2 linked regions of the Promicromonospora sukumoe genome follow. The protein of the gene in region 2 interacts with the protein of the main gene of each other region in a pairwise test. Links are inferred from orthologs where the notes say so. Each region holds a gene or a part of one and is shown on either strand. Other genes may lie near its edges. The genes, in order: rplA and thrS.

Region 1 (8,485 bases), on a different replicon or contig from region 2:
CTGGGCGTGACCCAGGGCAGCGGCGTGCTCGTGGGCCGCCCGGTAGTCGCTCAGAGCCTCGGCGAAGTCGCCGAGCTCGCTGTAGACGGCCCCGCGGTTCAGCAAGGTCGTGGCGAGGTCCCGGTGCGCCGCGAGGCCCGGACCACGAAGCGCCTGCGTGAAGTTCGAGAGCGCCTGCCTGGGCTGGCCGGCTCGCGAGTGCAGGACCCCTCGCTGGACGAGCACGAGGCTCGCCATCGAGGGGTCCGGCACCCTCCGCTCGACCGCCGCCGCCCGGTCGCAGAGCGCGAGCGCGTCCCCGAGGGACCCGGCCAAGGCGTGGACCGGGTTCGACAGCCCCAGGAAGCTTCGCACCATGAGCTCGGCCCACTGCGCCCTGCCCAGGGGGTCGAGCTGGGCGGGGTCATGCTCCTGCAGGTCCGCCAGTAGCACGCGGAAGTCCGACTCCGCGGCCGACCACTTCGCTCGCGCGTGCAGGTCACGAGCGACCTCCAGCCGCTCGAACAGTCCCGCCCACGGTTCGCGGCGATCGGTCGCCTCCACGCTCATCCCATCGTCGTCAGTGCGGGATCGGCAGTCCCGTCGCCTGGTGTGCAGCCTCCCACGCCGCGGCAACCCGATTCGCGGGACTCTCCGTGACACGGCCGTCCAGCAGGTGCTGGGCCAGCTCGCCCGCCAGGATGGGCGACGAGAACGAGGTACCGCTCCACGTCGCGAACCCGCCGGTGAAGTCGTCCGGGTCGACCGACTCACGGCCGCCCGCGGACACCTCCTGCGGCTCCAGCGCCCCGTCGGCGGTCACCGGCATGGTGCTGTGCACCTTGGTCCCCGGCCGCACGCTGGTGACCCACGGTCCGTCGTTGGCGAAGTCGGCGAGCGTACCGTTCGGGTTCGCGGCCGTGACGACCAGCAACGGCGTGTAGTCGGCGCGCAGGTCTGAAGGCTCCAGCGGCTCCGCCCGTCCGCTGACCCGTTGCACGTGCGGCGCCCAGGCGGCGGGGAACACCGGCTGCTCGCCGCCGTCGTTGCCCGCCGACGCGACGACGAGCACCCCGGCGCGGCGCAGGTCGCGCAGGGACCCGCGCAGCACTCCCTCGTAGTCGTCGTCGAGGAGCTCCGGCTGGAAGCCGAGCGCCAGCACCACGATGTCGACGGGGGTGTGCCCCGGGACGCCCGCCACACCACGCAGGTGGTACTCGAGGAGCCGCTCCAGCGAACGGACGAGGTCCCACTCGCGAACCTCGCCGTCGGTGTACATGACGCGGACGGGCAGGATCGCGGCATCGGGGCACACCTGGTGCACCAGGCCCGCGATGAACGTGCCGTGCCCCAGGTAGGGGGCCAGCTCGGCGGCCGGCTCGTGGCCCGTCGCCGGCTCCTCCTCGGTGAAGGTGCCGATCGGGCCGCCGTCGACCTGGGCGTCCCTGATCACGACGTGCGAGCCGTCGAACCAGGGGTGCGCGCCGATCCCCGTGTCGACCAGGGCGACGACCGGCCGCTGCACGCCGTCGGCGGACAGCCACGGCACGGGACCCGCCCCGAGAGAGCGCCGGGGCTGCGGTCCGACGTGCAGGGACGGCTCCCGGTCCCCCGGGATGCCGACACCCGGCTTGTTGCGGTGACCCTGCAGCACGTGGTCCAGACCGATCCGCTTGCGGTCGTCCGCGCCCGCGCTGGACGCGACGTCGTCCAGCAGGTCCCACACGTCCGCGTTCTCGGTGCCGCCCGCGGCCACGTGCAGCGCGACCCCCGTGCGCGGTACGTCCGACCGCATGGGCGCCGGCGTGAGCTCCTCCATCTCCAGCGACAGACCGCGGTCGGCGGCGCGCTCCCGGAGCAGCTCCAGCAGGCCGTCGTCCTCCCCCGGCGTGCCCCGCACGATCAGGCGGTCTGCTACGTATCGGGTCGGCGCCAGCCGCACGTCACGGCGGCAGCGGGCCTCGGCCGGATCGAGCTCTCGGACGGGCCGCCAGCCTCCGGCGTGGTCCCGGACGCGGAGCTCCTCGGGCATGGGTTCAGTCACAGCAATACCTCTCCATCGACGACGATTGCTCGACAGATCCCGCCGCGCCCCTCGGCCAGATCACACACAGTGGTAGTTCGGTGGTGCGGTGGTTCAGCGGTTCACAGCTCGATGATGGGCGTGCTGACGGCACCGCCGCCGCCGTCGGTCCTGCGGACCACCAGGCTCGCCCGGCCGCGCTCGACGGCGTCGAAGGCGAACCGGCCGTCCTCGTCCGACGCGGTGGTGAGCATGTCGACGCCGGGCCGGTGCAGCTCCACGTCCAGGCCGGCCGCCGGGGCAGCCCAGCCGTCGATGCGGACCCGTCCGCCGCTGGACGGGGACAGCGTGATCATCACGGTCAGCGAGTCGTGCGTGAAGGTGATGGTCTTCGCCTCGGCGGGCGCGGTGTCGTCGGCCCGGGCCGCCGCGGCGGCCCCCCGGACGCCCGCGAACGGCGCGTCGAGATAGACGGCCTCCATCAGCTCGGCCTCGAGCCCCGCCAGCGTGATCGCGAACAACGACCGCTCGACGAGTCCTTCCGGCACCGGGTCCACCGCCCCGACGGCGCGGGCGAGGCGGGTCAGCACGGCCCCGTCCTCGGCGTCCAGCGCGCCCTTCGGGTCGAACGAGAGGTGCCCCACGACCTCGTCGTTCTTCTTGGGTTCCGGCGTCAGGTCCACGAGAAGTCCCCTTGCTCATCGAGGAGGGTGCGCAGCTTCGCCAGGCAGCGGCCGCGGGTCGAACCGATGGAGCCCATCGGCATACCGATCGCCGCCGAGATGTACCGGTAGTCCGGCCGGTCGGCGAGCGAGACAAGACGCAGCAGCTCCTGGCAGCGTCCGGGAAGTTTCTGGAGCGACGTCCACAGGATGCGGTCGCGCTCGTCGCGCAGGACCTCGGCATCGGGCGGCGGATCGTTCGCAGGGAGAGCCATCGGATGCTCGGGGCTGTCGTCCGGCAGCTCGGTGCGGCGCTTCTCGTCGTCACGGTGCTTGCGCACGGCCTCCCAGGCGGCGCGCTTCGCGGTCACCAGGAGCCACTTCAGCACGGCCTTCGGCTCGGCGATCGACTCGGCGTGGCGCACCAGCGCGACCCAGGTGCTCTGCACGACGTCGTCCGCGGCGTCGCGGTCGACCCCCTGTGCGCGGACCGTGTGCCACAGCAGCGGCGTCGCCTCGCGAACCAGGTCGCCGAGCGCCTGGTGGTTGCCCGCGCGGTACTCGGTCAGTGCGATCGCTGCACGATCGCCGAGAGTGAGACCGGAGCCGTCGACGTCGGGCAGGGCCTCCCTTGATCCTGTCATTGCACCACGGGATTCTCTGCTGGCGGATGTTTCCACGTCGCGAACCGGACGTGGAGCACTTGGACCAACCGAGTCTACGGCCGAGCTCGCGGATCGGGGGAGGTCGAAAATGGTGCCCACCAGGCACTCCCCTCTCCTCGCATCACGTCGGCTTCCTGCCGCCCATCAGACAAGAGGTGCCCGGACCGGGTTCGATACATCTTTCTGATGAAAATTCAAAAAGACCCGCACCCCGTGAGGGGTGCGGGTCTTCTTGCGCTCAGAAGGGCTCGGCTCAGGCCGGGAGCTCCTCCAGCAGCTTGGTGGTCTTGCTCTGGTCCAGCGGGATGCCGGGGCCCATCGTGGTGGTCATGGTCGCCTTGCTGATGTAGCGACCCTTCGACGACGACGGCTTGAGGCGCAGGACCTCGTCGAGCGCTGCGGCGTAGTTCTCCAGCAGCTGGGCCTCCGTGAAGGAGGACTTGCCGATGATGAAGTGCAGGTTCGCGTGCTTGTCGACACGGAACTCGATCTTGCCGCCCTTGATGTCGGACACGGCCTTGGTGACGTCCATGGTCACGGTGCCGGTCTTCGGGTTCGGCATGAGGCCACGGGGACCGAGCACCTTACCGAGACGACCGACCTTGCCCATCAGGTCCGGCGTGGCCACGGCCGCGTCGAAGTCGGTGTAGCCGGCGGCCACCTTCTCGATGAGCTCGTCGCCACCGACCTCGTCGGCACCGGCCGCACGGGCCTCCTCCGCCTTGGCGGCGTTGGCGAACACGATGACCTTGGCGGTCTTACCGGTGCCGTTCGGCAGGTTGACCGTGCCACGGACCATCTGGTCGGCCTTGCGGGGGTCCACGCTCAGGCGGAACGCGACCTCGACGGTCGCGTCGTACTTGACCGTGGCGGTCTCCTTGGCCAGACGGATCGCGTCCAGCGGGGCGTACAGCGTGTCGCTGTCGATCTTCTCGGCGGCGGCGAGGTACGCCTTGCTGCGCTTTGCCATGTTTCCACTCCTTGTGTGGTCGTAGCGGGCCCGGTCGGCCCTGCCACTGTGGTGTTTCGGTCCGGGGCGGGTGCCCCGGGTGGGATCACTCGGAAACGGTGATGCCCATGGAGCGGGCGGTGCCCGCGATGATCAGCGACGCGGCGTCGAGGTCGTTCGCGTTGAGGTCGGGCAGCTTGGTCGTGGCGATCTCGCGGACCTGGTCCTTGGTGATCGACGCGACCTTGACCGTGTGCGGCGTCGCGGAGCCCTTGGCCACACCGGCGGCCTTCTTGATGAGCTCGGCGGCCGGCGGGGTCTTGGTGATGAAGGTGAACGAGCGGTCCTCGTACACGGTGATCTCGACCGGGATGACGTTGCCGCGCTGCGACTCGGTCGCGGCGTTGTACGCCTTGCAGAACTCCATGATGTTCACGCCGTGCTGACCCAGGGCAGGGCCGATCGGCGGAGCCGGCGTCGCGGCGCCGGCCTGGATCTGCAGCTTGATGAGGCCGGAGACCTTCTTCTTCGGGGGCATGCGTTCACTACCTTCTGTCGACTGGGCCTACGCCGTGGGCGATGACCCGGTTGCAAGTGCTGGGGACGGACGAATCAGATCTTGGCGACCTGGTTGAACCCCAGCTCGACCGGGGTCTCCCGGCCGAAGATGGAGACGAGGACCTTGAGCTTCTGGGCCTCGACGTTGATCTCGGAGATCGAGGCGGGCAGCGTGTCGAACGGACCGTCGGTCACGGTCACCGACTCGCCCACCTCGAAGTCGACGTGGACCGGAGCCTTGCCACCGGAGGTGATCGTGCCGCCACCGGCGGTCTGCTGGCCCACCTGGGCGGGCTGCGGCAGCATCGACGGGGCGAGCATCGAGTAGATCTCGTCGAAGCTCAGCGGCACCGGCTGGTGCGTGTGCCCGACGAAGCCCGTGACACCGGGCGTGTGGCGCACGGCGCCCCACGACTCGTCGGTCAGGTCCATGCGCACGAGGACGTAGCCCGGGATGCGGACCCGGCTCACGATCTTCTTCTGCGCGTTCTTGATCTCGGCGACCTCTTCCATCGGAACCTCGACCTGGAAGATGTAGTCCTCCATGTTCAGGCTCTGGATGCGGTTCTCGAGGTTGGTCTTCACGCGCTTCTCGTAACCGGCGTACGAGTGGATGACGTACCAGTCGCCGAACTGGCCGCGGAGGGTTCGCTTGAACTCCTCGACCTCGTCCACGATGACGTCGCCGTCGGCGTCAGCGGGGCGCTCGTCGGTGGCGTCGTCCTCGACCTCGTCGTCGACGGTCTCGGCCGGGGTCTCGGCGTCCGCAGGCACGTCAGCGTTCTCGGCGTCCAGGGGCGCGTCGACAGCCGTCTCGTCGCCGTCGGCCGGCGAGACGTTCTCCGTCTGGTCCAGAGAGTCCTGGGACACGAACGAACCTGCTTTCTCTTCGTGCGCCGGGGCTGCGCCCGGCACGGGTGTGCGTACTTCTACGAGCTGTGTCCGGCCATTGTCGCGCGAAAGTACCGCGAAGGGACAATCAGCGACGGGCGAGAACCATCACAGCGAAGTACTGCGCAGCGTGCCCCATGAGCTCGTCCGGCGCACCCGGACCGGCGCGGACCCGCTTGACCGGGCCCCTCGACGGCTGTGTCAGCCGCCGTCTCCGCGAGGGAGGATCAGCCGAAGACCCAGCCCGCGAGCATGCCGAAGGCGTAGTCCAGGATCACCACGAAGATCATGACGACGACCAGGAAGACGAGCACGACGGTCGTGTACGTGAAGAGCTCGGAGCGCGTCGGCGAGACGACCTTCTTGAGCTCGGCCACCACCTGGCGCACGAAGAGCGCGATTCGGGCGAAGATGTTGCCGCCGCCCTTGCTCGGACGCTCCGCAGCGCTCTGGATCACCTCGGTGTCGCTCACTGCTACCCCACTCCTGTGGCCCGGCGCGCCGGGCGGCGCGGACTGCCGTTCCAGGTCCACTCACGTGGGCCCGCTGCGCGCGGCCCCGCTGGGGTTCACGCTGGCAGGGTAGACAGGACTCGAACCTGCAACCTGCGGTTTTGGAGACCGCTGCGCTACCAATTGCGCCACTACCCTTTGTGTCCGATGCCTGGTCGTGCAATGTCGCGGGCCCTGGAGAGGCACGCCACATCAGGTGAGCATCGATCACCGAGGCACAACTGTACGGTACCGGGCGCCGTAGGTCGAACTCGTTCCGGACCACCCGTCGCACGGCGTGCGACGGCCCTGTCCACCGGACGACGGACACCAGGTGCAGTCGAACGGGCGTCCCGCCGCGGGGCCCCCACGGAGCATGCTCGATACATGCAGACATCCGGCTCAGCGGCCGTGCGGGTACGCGGCCTCCGCAAGCGGTACGGCAACCCCCGTACCGGGTTCAAGGACGCCGTCGCAGGCCTGGACCTCGACGTCGCCCACGGCGAGATCGTGGCGGTGCTCGGCCCCAACGGCGCCGGCAAGACCACCACCGTCGAGATCCTCGAGGGGTTTCGCACCCGGGACGACGGCGACGTCGCCGTCCTCGGCGAGGACCCCGGCGAGGCCGGCCGCGCGTGGCGCGCCCGGATCGGCGTGGTCATGCAGGACTCCCGGGACCTGAGCGAGCTCACGGTCATCGAGAAGGTGCGCTCGACCGCCGCCGCCTACCCCCGCTCGCGCGACCCGGAGGAGGTCATCGCCGCCGTCGGGCTCGGGGAGAAAAGCAAGGCCCGGACGCGCGGGCTGTCCGGCGGCCAGCGGCGCCGGCTCGACGTGGCGCTCGGGATCGTCGGCCGGCCCGAGCTGCTCTTCCTCGACGAGCCCACCACCGGGTTCGACCCGGAGGCGCGCCGGTCCTTCTGGGACCTGGTGACCGGGCTGCGCGACGACGGGACCACGATCCTCCTGACGACCCACTACCTGGACGAGGCCGCGCAGCTCGCGGACCGCGTCCTCGTCGTGCGGGACGGCGTGGTGGTGGCCGAGGGCACCCCCGAGTCCCTGGGCGGGCCCGCCGCCCGCACCCCGGTCGTCGCGTGGGACGACGGCGGGGTACGCCGCACCGAGCGGACCGACCGGCCCACCGCCGCCGTCGCACGGCTGATCGCCGCGGCCGGGCCGGACGCCGAGGTGCCGGGCCTGTCCGTGACCCGCCCGACGCTCGAGGACGTGTACCTGTCCCTGATCGGCGAGACCCCGGCCCACGACACGGCCACCGCCACGACCCACGACAAGGAGGCGGCGTGATGAGCACGACTGCCGCGACGACCACGACGAGCCGTACGGCGACGAGCGTCGCTCGGAAGCTGCCCGGCACGATCAGGCTCGGCCTGGTGCGCGGCGGCGTCGAGCTGCTGCAGTTCGTCCGCGAGCGCGACTCGATGGTCTTCGGCTTCGCCTACCCGATCATCATGCTGGCGATCTTCTCGACCGTCTTCGGGGACGACGACCCGGCGGTCTCGGAGGGCGTCAGCGTCAGCTTCGCGCAGTACTTCCTGCCGGGGATGGTGGCGACCGGCGTCATGCTCTCGACCTACCAGACGCTCGCCATGTCGATCGCCGTGGAGCGGGACGACGGGACGCTCAAGCGGCTGCGGGCCACTCCCCTGCCCGCGACGTCGTACTTCCTGGGCAAGATCTTCCTGTCGCTGGTCACGGTGCTCGCGCAGACCGCCCTGCTGCTCGCGGTGGCCGCGCTCGCGTTCGACGTCCCCCTGCCCGACGACGCGGGCCGCTGGATCACGTTCGCCTGGGTGTTCGTGCTCGGGACGGCGGCCGGCGCGGTGTGCGGCGTCGCCTACTCGTCGGTGCCGCGTTCGGGGCGGTCCGCGAGCGCCGTCGTGGTCACGCCGCTCCTGGTGCTGCAGTTCACGTCCGGGGTGTTCTTCCCGGTGACCCAGCTGCCGGGCTGGATGCTCGACCTGTCCTCGATCTTCCCGCTGAAGTGGATCGCGCAGGGCATGCGGTCCGTGTTCCTGCCGGAGGCGTTCGCGACGGCGGAGCCGGCCGGGTCCTGGCAGCACGGTGCGACGGCTGCTGTACTGGCGGCATGGCTGGTGGTTGCGCTTGTGGTCGGCACCCGGACGTTCCGGTGGCGGCGGCACGATGACGGCTGACGGGACGGTTGACGGGACGACGGACGGGACGACGGGCGGGACGACAGGCGCGACTGTTGCCGGGACGGCGGGCGGCCCGCCCGCCGACGA
Region 2 (8,498 bases):
CGCCGGGGGCTGCTCGCGAACACCTGCGTGTAGACGCCGTTGGGGATGACGACGGCGTCGCCGCCCAGGTGGTCCACCAGGGTGCGGCGCGCGTCCTCGGACACGGCGATCCGGGCCGCGATCTTCTCCAGCGACTGCCGCACCAGCGGGTAGGCGACCTGCAGCGCCCGCGAGCGCACCTGCGAGGTGTGGAACGTGGCGACGACCGGCTCGGTGGTCTGCCACAGGGCGAGCATCGACAGGGACGGGACCATGGGCTCGTGCAGGTGGACGATGTCGAACGGGCGGCCGTCGATGCCGCCCTCCAGCCAGCGGCGCACCCGCGTGGCGGTCAGCGGGCCGAAGGTGAGGCGCGCGACCGACCCGTTGTAGGGCACGGGTACCGCCCGGCCGGCGGCCGTGACGACGTCGGGCAACTCGGTGTCGTCGCTGGACGGGGCCAGGACCGACACCTCGTGCCCGGCGGCCTGGAGCGCCTCCGCGAGGTCGCGCACGTGGAACTGGACGCCGCCGGGGGCGTCGAAGGAGTAGGGGCAGACGATGCCGACGCGCAGCGTGCGGTGCCCGCGCCGCCGCGCGCCTCTCATCCGTTCTCCCGCGCGGCCCGCTGCCGGGCCGGTCCCAGGTCGGCGACGAACACCCGCTGCAGCATGTGCCAGTCGTGCGTGTGCTCGACGATGGACCCCGCGAGCTGGTCGACCCAGCCCTGGGTGAGCAGGCGAGCCCGCTCGGCGCGCGGCAGCCCGACGTCGGGCACGGGCAGGGGCGGGTAGAAGTGGATGACGATGCCCCACGGCGTGCCCGCGGTGCGGCGCCGGGCGCCGCGCAGCCGCTCGTACGTGATGCCGACGGCGTGCACGGGCACCTCGGCCTCCAGGCCGACGAGCGCCGGGCCGGCGGCGACCCGGGCGCGGTGCCCGGCGAGGTCGACCTCGATGCCGGTGGAGGTCAGGTCGCGGTCGCTGAGCAGCGGCAGGAGCCGCCCGCCCTCCTTGGCGCCGCGGACCAGGGCACCCAGCACGTCGCCGTTGCCGAGGGCCAGGACGTCGATGCCGAGGGACCCGCGGAACCGCAGGAACTCCTCGAAGAGCTCGTCGGGCTTGAGCCGCTCGGCGACGGTGAGCACGCCCGCGAGGTACTGGGAGCCGTAGGCGCCGGCCAGGTCCCAGTTGCCGAGGTGGCCCAGGGCGAGCGAGACGGCGCCGCCGTCGTCGATCACGGGGCGCACGTGCTCGTCGTAGCCCTCCAGGCGCACGCGCGCCCGCAGCTTGGCGGTGGTGACGCCCTGGAGGGTGAAGGCCTCCCGGAAGTAGCGCATGTAGCTGCGCATGCCCGCCCGGGACAGCCGGCGCACGGCCGCGGCGTCGAGGTCGGGCCGCACCCGCGCGTAGTTGCTCTCCATGCGCCGCACGGCCTTGCCGTGGCGCAGCCAGGTGACGTCGGCGACCGCGGTGAACAGGCCCCGCAGCACGGGCTCGGGGATCTTCGTGGCGTTGCGCCACGCGAAGGTGTACGCCGCCGCGACGTTCATCAGGCGCCCTGTCCGGCCAGGGGACCCTCGTGCGGTTCGTCCCGGGTCTCGACCGCACGTCGCGCGAGCTGGTCGTGCACGGTGGCGATGCGCTGGACCACGGTCACCAGGCTGGCGAGCGCCAGCAGGGTGAGCACGACCTCCAGCACGACGACGGGCAGGCCCACCTGCATGAACGTGAACGGGACGAGTGCCAGCAGCAGCCGGTCGGCGCGCTCGGCGATGCCCACCTGTGCGGTGGCGCCGACGCCCTCGGCGCGGGCCCGGGCGTACGGGACGACGCTGCCGAGCACCAGGCAGGCGAGCGCGGCGGACGTGCCCCACAGGCCGTGGTGCTCGTCGGGGTGCAGCACGAACCAGAGCGTGATGCCAGCGAACACCGCGCCGTCGGACACGCGGTCCAGGGTCGAGTCAAGGAACGCGCCCCACGGTCCGGACCGCCCGGCCTGGCGCGCCATCACCCCGTCGAGGGAGTCGAAGAGGACGAAGAAGCCGATCAGCAGGCCGCCCACGAGCGTGTGCCCCATCGGGAGCAGCGTCAGGGCCACCACGGTGACCACGACGGTGCCGGCGATCGTCACCGCGTCCGGCGAGACCCGCAGCGCCAGCAGCAGCCGGGCCAGGGGTGTGAACAGCGTCGTCATGAAGGAGCGCAGGCCCCGTAACATCAGTTCTCCTCTCTGCCCCCCGCGGTCTTCCACGCGTCCGCGAGCCGACGGCGGGTGTCCGCCAGCAGCTCCGGCAACGCCTTGGTCTGGCCCACCACGGGCAGGAAGTTGGCGTCGCCCAGCCAGCGCGGCACGACGTGCTGGTGCAGGTGCGCCGCGATGCCCGCACCGGCGACCTCGCCCTGGTTGATACCAAGATTGAAGCCTGCGGGCGAGTGAACGGCGCGCGACACGCGCATGGCCTGCTGAGTCATCTGTGCCAGCTCGACCGTCTCGGCGTCGGTCAGGTCCGTGTAGTCCGAGACGTGCCGGTACGGGAGCACCATCATGTGCCCCGAGTTGTACGGGTAGAGGTTCAGCACCACGTAGCACCGCTCCCCGCGGGCGACGACGAGGCCCTGCTCGTCGTCGCCCGCCGGGATGCGGCAGAACGGGCACTGCTGGGTGGTCCCGTCGGCGGGCTTGTCCTGCCCGCCGATGTAGACCATGCGGTGCGGCGTCCAGAGCCGCTGCAGCCCGTCGTCCGAGGGGCCGAAGGCCGCCGGGGACTCGGGAGCGGGGTCGCTGTTCATCCGGGGACGACCTCTGCGGAGCCGGTCAGACCTGCACGCGGTCGCTGACCGCCTTGACGATCCGCTCGATCGCCTCGGCGACCGGCACGCCGTTCTCCTGGGTGCCGTCCCGGAACCGGAACGACACGGCGCCCGCCTCGACGTCCTCGCCGCCCGCGATGAGCACGAACGGGACCTTCTCCTTGGACGCGTTGCGGATCTTCTTGCCGAACCGGTCGTCGGACAGGTCGAGCTCGGCGCGGATGCCCTGGGCCCGGAGCTGGGCGACGACGTCCTTGAGGTAGTCGTCGAAGGCGTCGGCGACGGGCACGGCGAGCACCTGGACGGGCGCGAGCCAGGCCGGGAACTGCCCGGCGTAGTGCTCGATGAGCACGCCCATGAACCGCTCGATGGAGCCGAACTTGGCCGAGTGGATCATGACCGGCTGCTGGCGGGTGCCGTCCGCGGCGGTGTACTCCAGCCCGAAGCCCTTGGGCTGGTTGAAGTCGTACTGCACGGTGCCCATCTGCCAGGTACGGCCGATGGCGTCCTTGGCCTGCACGGAGATCTTGGGGCCGTAGAACGCGGCGCCGCCCGGGTCGGCCACGAGCTCCAGGCCGGTCTCGCGGCCCACGCGCTCCAGGATCTCGGTCGCGGCGGCCCAGTCCTCGTCCGAGCCCACGAACTTGTCCGGCTTGGAGTCGTCACGCGTGGACAGCTCCAGGTAGAAGTCGTCCAGGCCGAAGTCGCGCAGCACGCTGAGCATGAAGTCGAGCAGGTGCTTGACCTCGCCCGGCGCCTGCTCCGGCGTCACGTAGGAGTGCGAGTCGTCCTGGGTCAGGCCGCGCACGCGCGTCAGGCCCTGCACCACGCCGGACTTCTCGTACCGGTACACGGAACCGAACTCGAACAGGCGCAGCGGCAGCTCACGGTAGGAGCGCCCGCGCGCGGCGAAGATCAGGTTGTGCATGGGGCAGTTCATGGCCTTGAGCCGGTACTTGGACCCCTCGAGGTCCATCTCCGGGAACATGGTGTCCGCGTAGTAGGGCAGGTGGCCCGAGGTGTGGAACAGCCCGTCCTTGGTGATGTGCGGGGTGCCGACGTACGAGAAGCCCTCCTCGATGTGCCGCTGGCGGACGTAGTCCTCCATGACCCGCTTGATGACGCCGCCCTTGGGGTGGAACAGCGGCAGGCCGGAGCCGACCTCGTCGGAGAAGCTGAACAGGTCCATCTCGGCGCCGATGCGCCGGTGGTCGCGGCGCTCGGCCTCGGCCAGCCGCTCCAGGTACGCCTTCAGCTCGTCCTTGGACGGCCAGGCCGTGCCGTAGACGCGCTGCAGCATCGGGTTCTTCTCGCTGCCGCGCCAGTAGGCGGCGGCCGAGCGCATGAGCTGCACGCCGTTGCCGATCAGGCGCGTGTTCGGCAGGTGCGGGCCGCGGCACAGGTCCGACCAGACCACGGTCTCGCTCTCACGGCCGGCGCCACGCACGTTGTCGTAGATGGTCAGCTCGCCGCCGCCCACCTCGACGGACTCGCCGCTGTCGCCGTCGGCCGCCGCGCCGCCCTTGAGGCCGATCAGCTCCAGCTTGTACGGCTCGTTCGCCAGCTCGGCGCGCGCCTCGTCCTCGGTGACGACGCGGCGGCGGAAGGTCTGGCCCTCCTTGATGATGCGGCCCATCGTCTTGTCGAGGGCCTTGAGGTCCTCGGGCGTGAACGGCGTCTCGACGTCGAAGTCGTAGTAGAAGCCGTCGGTGACGGGCGGGCCGATGCCCAGCTTCGCGTCCGGGTTGACCTGCTGCACGGCCTGCGCCAGCACGTGGGCGGCGCTGTGCCGCAGCACGGCCAGGCCGTCGGGCTCGCTGATCGTCACCGGCTCGACCTCGCGGCCGGCCGGGATCTCGCGGTCGAGGTCCCACAGCTCGCCGTCCACCCGCACGACGACGACGTCGCGGCGGTCGCCGTACAGCTCGACGCCGGTCGTCGTCGCCTCGGTCGTCGTCGCCTGCGTGGTGTTCTCAGCCGGGGTCTCGCCACCGGCGAGGTCGGTGGGGCTGGGCGGCGATGCGACGTCGGACACAGGAGTGCTCCTTGGGGAACGGAAGACGAAATGGATCGAGGGGCACCGTCCGCACGGACGGTGCCCCTCGATCGTACCGATACAGTGCCGGTCCCGTGCCCGCGGTCGCACCGCGGGCGGACCGGCGGGATCAGCTCTTGCCGAAGTCCTTGGCCTTCTGGCCCAGGGTGTCGATCGCCCCGTCCGCCTTGTCCGGCGCGAGCTCCTTGAGCTTGTCCGTGGCTGCGTCGACGTTCTCGTCGCTGAGCTGCTCCTTGGCCTTCGCCAGGTTGTCCGGGTCCGTCACGAACTCCTTGGCCTTGTCAAAAAGCCCCATGTCCGACTCCTCTTCGACACGGGCACACGACGTGCCCCCCTGCGCGCGACGGGGTCCCGCCGCCACCCCTGAAACTACGCGCAGAGCGTCGGACGCGCGCGGCAACGGCGCCCCACCTGGGGTCCCTCCGGCGTCTCGCGCAGAGCGCAAAAGTCGGCGGACGCCGTCGGCGTCTCGTAACGTCAGCCTGTGGAGTACCTGATCGTCGCAGTCATCGCCGCCGTCCTGATCATCGCCGTCACCGCCCTGGCCCCCAAGGCCGGCGTCGCGGCCCCGCTGGTCCTGGTGGTGCTGGGCGCGGGGGTCAGCCTGCTGCCGTGGGTGCCCGCGGTCGAGATCCCGCCCGAGGTGATCCTCGGCGGCGTGCTGCCCCCGCTGCTCTACTCGGCCGCCGTCGGCCTGCCGTCGATGGACTTCCGGCGGGACTTCACGGCCATCGGCGGCCTGTCGGTGACGCTCGTGGTGATCAGCTCGGTGCTGCTCGGCCTGCTCTTCCGCTGGCTGATCCCCGACATCGACCTGGCCACGGCCATCGCGCTGGGCGCCATCGTCAGCCCGACGGACGCCGTCGCGACGTCGATCGTGAAACGGCTCGGGGCGTCGCCACGCAGCGTCACGATGCTGGAGGGCGAGTCCCTGCTCAACGACGCCTCCGCGCTGGTGCTCCTGCGATCCGCCATCGCGGCGACCGCGGCCTCGGTGAGCCTGTGGGAGGTCGTGGGCGACTTCGCCTACGCGGCCCTGGTCGCCGTGGCGATCGGCGTGCCCGTCGGCTGGCTGGGCCTGCGGGTGCGACGCCGGCTGGGTCACGCCGCCCTGAGCACCGCCATGTCGTTCGTGGTGCCGTTCGTCGCCTACATCCCGGCCGAGGAGCTCGGCGCGTCCGGCCTGGTCGCCGTCGTCGCGGCGGGCCTGGTGACGGGCAACGGCTCGCCGCGCTACCTGCGCCCGCAGGACCGCATCGCCGAACGCTCCAACTGGCACACCGTCGAGCTGCTGCTCGAGGGCACCGTGTTCCTCATCATGGGCATCGAGCTGTTCGCCCTCATCGAGGACGCCGAGTCCGGCACGGGCTCGGTCTGGCAGGCGGCCGTCGTCGCGGCCATCGCCGGTGCGGCGATCCTCGTGGTGCGCGCCGCCTTCGTGACGCCGCTGATCGGCATCCAGGGGCGCCGGGCCCGGCGCGGCGAGGCGGTGCGCGAGACGCTCACCGCGTTCCAGGACCGCATCGACCAGCGGGCCGCGGCGGCACCACCCCCGACCGAGACGGACGAGGGCACGGGACGGCGCAAGGGCCGCCGCTCGACCGCCCAGCGCCTGGAACGCATCCAGGGCACCCTGCGGCGCCGCACCGCCGACATCGACTACGACCTGGCCCGGCCCCTCGGCTGGCGCGAGGGCACGCTCCTGGTGTGGGCGGGCATGCGTGGCGTGGTGACGCTGGCGGCGGCGCAGACGCTGCCGGCCGACACGCCGAACCGGTCCTTCCTGATCCTGGTCGCCTTCGGCGTCGCGTTCGGCACGCTCCTGCTCCAGGGCAGCACCCTGCCCTGGGTGACCCGGCGCCTCGGGCTGATCGGGCAGGACACGACCGGCGACCTGCCCGCCCTGCGCCGCGAGACCGAGCAGGCGGCCCGCCAGTTCCTCGCCGAGCCGCAGCGCCCGGACGGCACGCCGTACGACGCCGGGGTCGTCGCCCGGGTGCGCAAGGACACCTTCCGCGAGCACGAGTCGCAGGACGAGGACGCGGTGCTGACCAAGGACCGCTTCATCCAGTACCGGGAGCTGCGGCTCGCGACCATCGCCGCCCAGCGCGAGGAGCTGCTCGCCGCACGCTCCCACGGCACCTTCGACTCGGCCCAGCTCGGCAACGCCCTCGACCTGCTGGACGCCGAGCAGATCGCCGTCGAGATGCGCAAGGGCAAGTTTTCGATGCACGAGGAAGACCCGGAGCGCTAGGTTCGCGGCGTGACGCCTTACACGCCGCTCCACCTGGACTGGGCGGGCTGCCTCAACGCCCGTGACCTCGGCGGGCTCCCGCTCACGGGCGGGGGCACCGTCCGCGAGCGCGTCCTGGTGCGCTCCGAGTCCCCCAGCTACCTGACCGACGACGGCGTCGCCGCCGCCGGCGCCTACGGCCTCTCGCGGATCATCGACCTGCGCCGGCCGGAGGAGCTCGCCGAGTGGCCGAGCCGGCTCGCGGACAGGCCCGCCTACCTGCACCTGCCGGTGCAGGCCCCCGGTGACCCCGAGGAGGGGCCCTGGGTGCACCTCTACCAGGGCATGCTGGACCGGCACCCGGAGCTGTTCGCGCGCGCCGTCGGCGCCGTCGCTGACGCCCCCGAGGGTCCCGTGCTGGTGCACTGCGCCGCCGGGAAGGACCGCACGGGCCTGGTGGTGGCGCTCGCGCTCACCCTGGCCGGAGCCGACGTCGACGCCCTCGCCGACGACTACGAGGTCACCAACGCGCGGCTCGCGCCCCGGTACGAGCTGCGGGCGGCCGGGGCGGGCGACGACCGGCCCGCCGAACGCAAGGTCCCGCCCACCCGGCACGTCATCCTCGGCGCGCTGGAGCACCTGTCGGCGCGGCACGGCGGCGTCGAGGCGTACCTGACCGGGGGCGGGCTCACGCCGGGGCACGTGCGGGCGCTGCGGGCCCGGCTCGTCGGGCAGGGCTGACCGGGTAGGACGACGTCGGCCGCCGTCGGGAACGACGAAGGCCCCGGACCGTGGTCCGGGGCCTTGCTGGTGGGCGATACTGGGATCGAACCAGTGACCTCTTCCGTGTCAGGGAAGCGCGCTACCGCTGCGCCAATCGCCCGAGGTGGGTACGGGATTCGAACCCGTGTGTACGGCTTTGCAGGCCGCTGCCTCGCCTCTCGGCCAACCCACCGTGCTCCCCACAAAAGCGGGTATCGAGCGGATGACGGGACTTGAACCCGCGACCCTCACCTTGGCAAGGTGATGCTCTACCACTGAGCTACATCCGCGCTATGACCATCCTGGACCCTTCGGTCCTGGCGTGGTGACGCTCCGGAAGAGTAGTTCACAAACGGCGTGCCGGTCCAATCGAAAAGCCCGCGCCACCTGCGCCGCGCCCCACGACGCCGAACAGCACGCGGGCGGCGCCGCCGGAATCGTCCGGCGACGCCGCCCGCGCAGGTCAGGAACGGGTGCGCGTCAGTAGATCGAGACGCCGTACGCGCTGAGCGCCTCGGTGACCGGCTGGAAGAACGTGGTGCCGCCCGAGGAGCAGTTACCACTGCCGCCGGACGTGATGCCCAGCGCCGTCGACCCGCTGTAGAGCGCGCCGCCGGAGTCGCCGGGCTCGGCGCAGACGTTGGTCTGGATCATG

Evidence for each region.
Region 1: the proteins of thrS (region 2) and rplA interact in binary tests that used the Escherichia coli proteins (3 or more experiments, as listed by UniProt). The link is inferred for Promicromonospora sukumoe from one-to-one orthologs.

What each region holds. Positions count from the first base shown.
Region 1 is NZ_JACGWV010000003.1:652,780-661,264, reverse strand. What follows is about bases 2,442-5,411. They hold rplA (50S ribosomal protein L1), read right to left. Parts: upstream 4,300-5,411; coding sequence 3,583-4,299; downstream 2,442-3,582. Other genes in these bases: nusG (transcription termination/antitermination protein NusG), read right to left, coding at 4,891-5,411; rplK (50S ribosomal protein L11), read right to left, coding at 4,385-4,816; FHX71_RS26955 (RNA polymerase sigma factor), read right to left, coding at 2,676-3,308; FHX71_RS26960 (hypothetical protein), read right to left, coding at 2,442-2,685. In the rest of the region: FHX71_RS26970 (CHAT domain-containing protein), read right to left, coding at 1-543; FHX71_RS26965 (S8 family peptidase), read right to left, coding at 560-2,023; more of FHX71_RS26960, read right to left, coding at 2,125-2,441; more of nusG, read right to left, coding at 5,412-5,706; preprotein translocase subunit SecE, read right to left, coding at 5,955-6,200; FHX71_RS26925 (ABC transporter ATP-binding protein), read left to right, coding at 6,606-7,526; FHX71_RS26920 (ABC transporter permease), read left to right, coding at 7,526-8,395; FHX71_RS29885 (sensor histidine kinase), read left to right, coding at 8,385-8,485. UniProt on the Escherichia coli protein: One of the primary rRNA binding proteins, it binds very close to the 3'-end of the 23S rRNA. Forms part of the L1 stalk. It is often not seen in high-resolution crystal structures, but can be seen in cryo_EM and 3D reconstruction models.
Region 2 is NZ_JACGWV010000001.1:3,041,276-3,049,773, forward strand. What follows is about bases 2,313-5,295. They hold thrS (threonine--tRNA ligase), read right to left. Parts: upstream 4,828-5,295; coding sequence 2,797-4,827; downstream 2,313-2,796. Other genes in these bases: FHX71_RS13470 (HIT family protein), read right to left, coding at 2,313-2,771; FHX71_RS13480 (hypothetical protein), read right to left, coding at 4,958-5,143. In the rest of the region: FHX71_RS13455 (glycosyltransferase family 4 protein), read right to left, coding at 1-554; FHX71_RS13460 (phosphatidylinositol mannoside acyltransferase), read right to left, coding at 584-1,531; pgsA (phosphatidylinositol phosphate synthase), read right to left, coding at 1,531-2,199; more of FHX71_RS13470, read right to left, coding at 2,199-2,312; FHX71_RS13485 (cation:proton antiporter), read left to right, coding at 5,333-7,102; FHX71_RS13490 (tyrosine-protein phosphatase), read left to right, coding at 7,112-7,822; FHX71_RS13510 (S1 family peptidase), read right to left, coding at 8,324-8,498. UniProt on the Escherichia coli protein: Catalyzes the attachment of threonine to tRNA(Thr) in a two-step reaction: L-threonine is first activated by ATP to form Thr-AMP and then transferred to the acceptor end of tRNA(Thr). The rate-limiting step is amino acid activation in the presence of tRNA.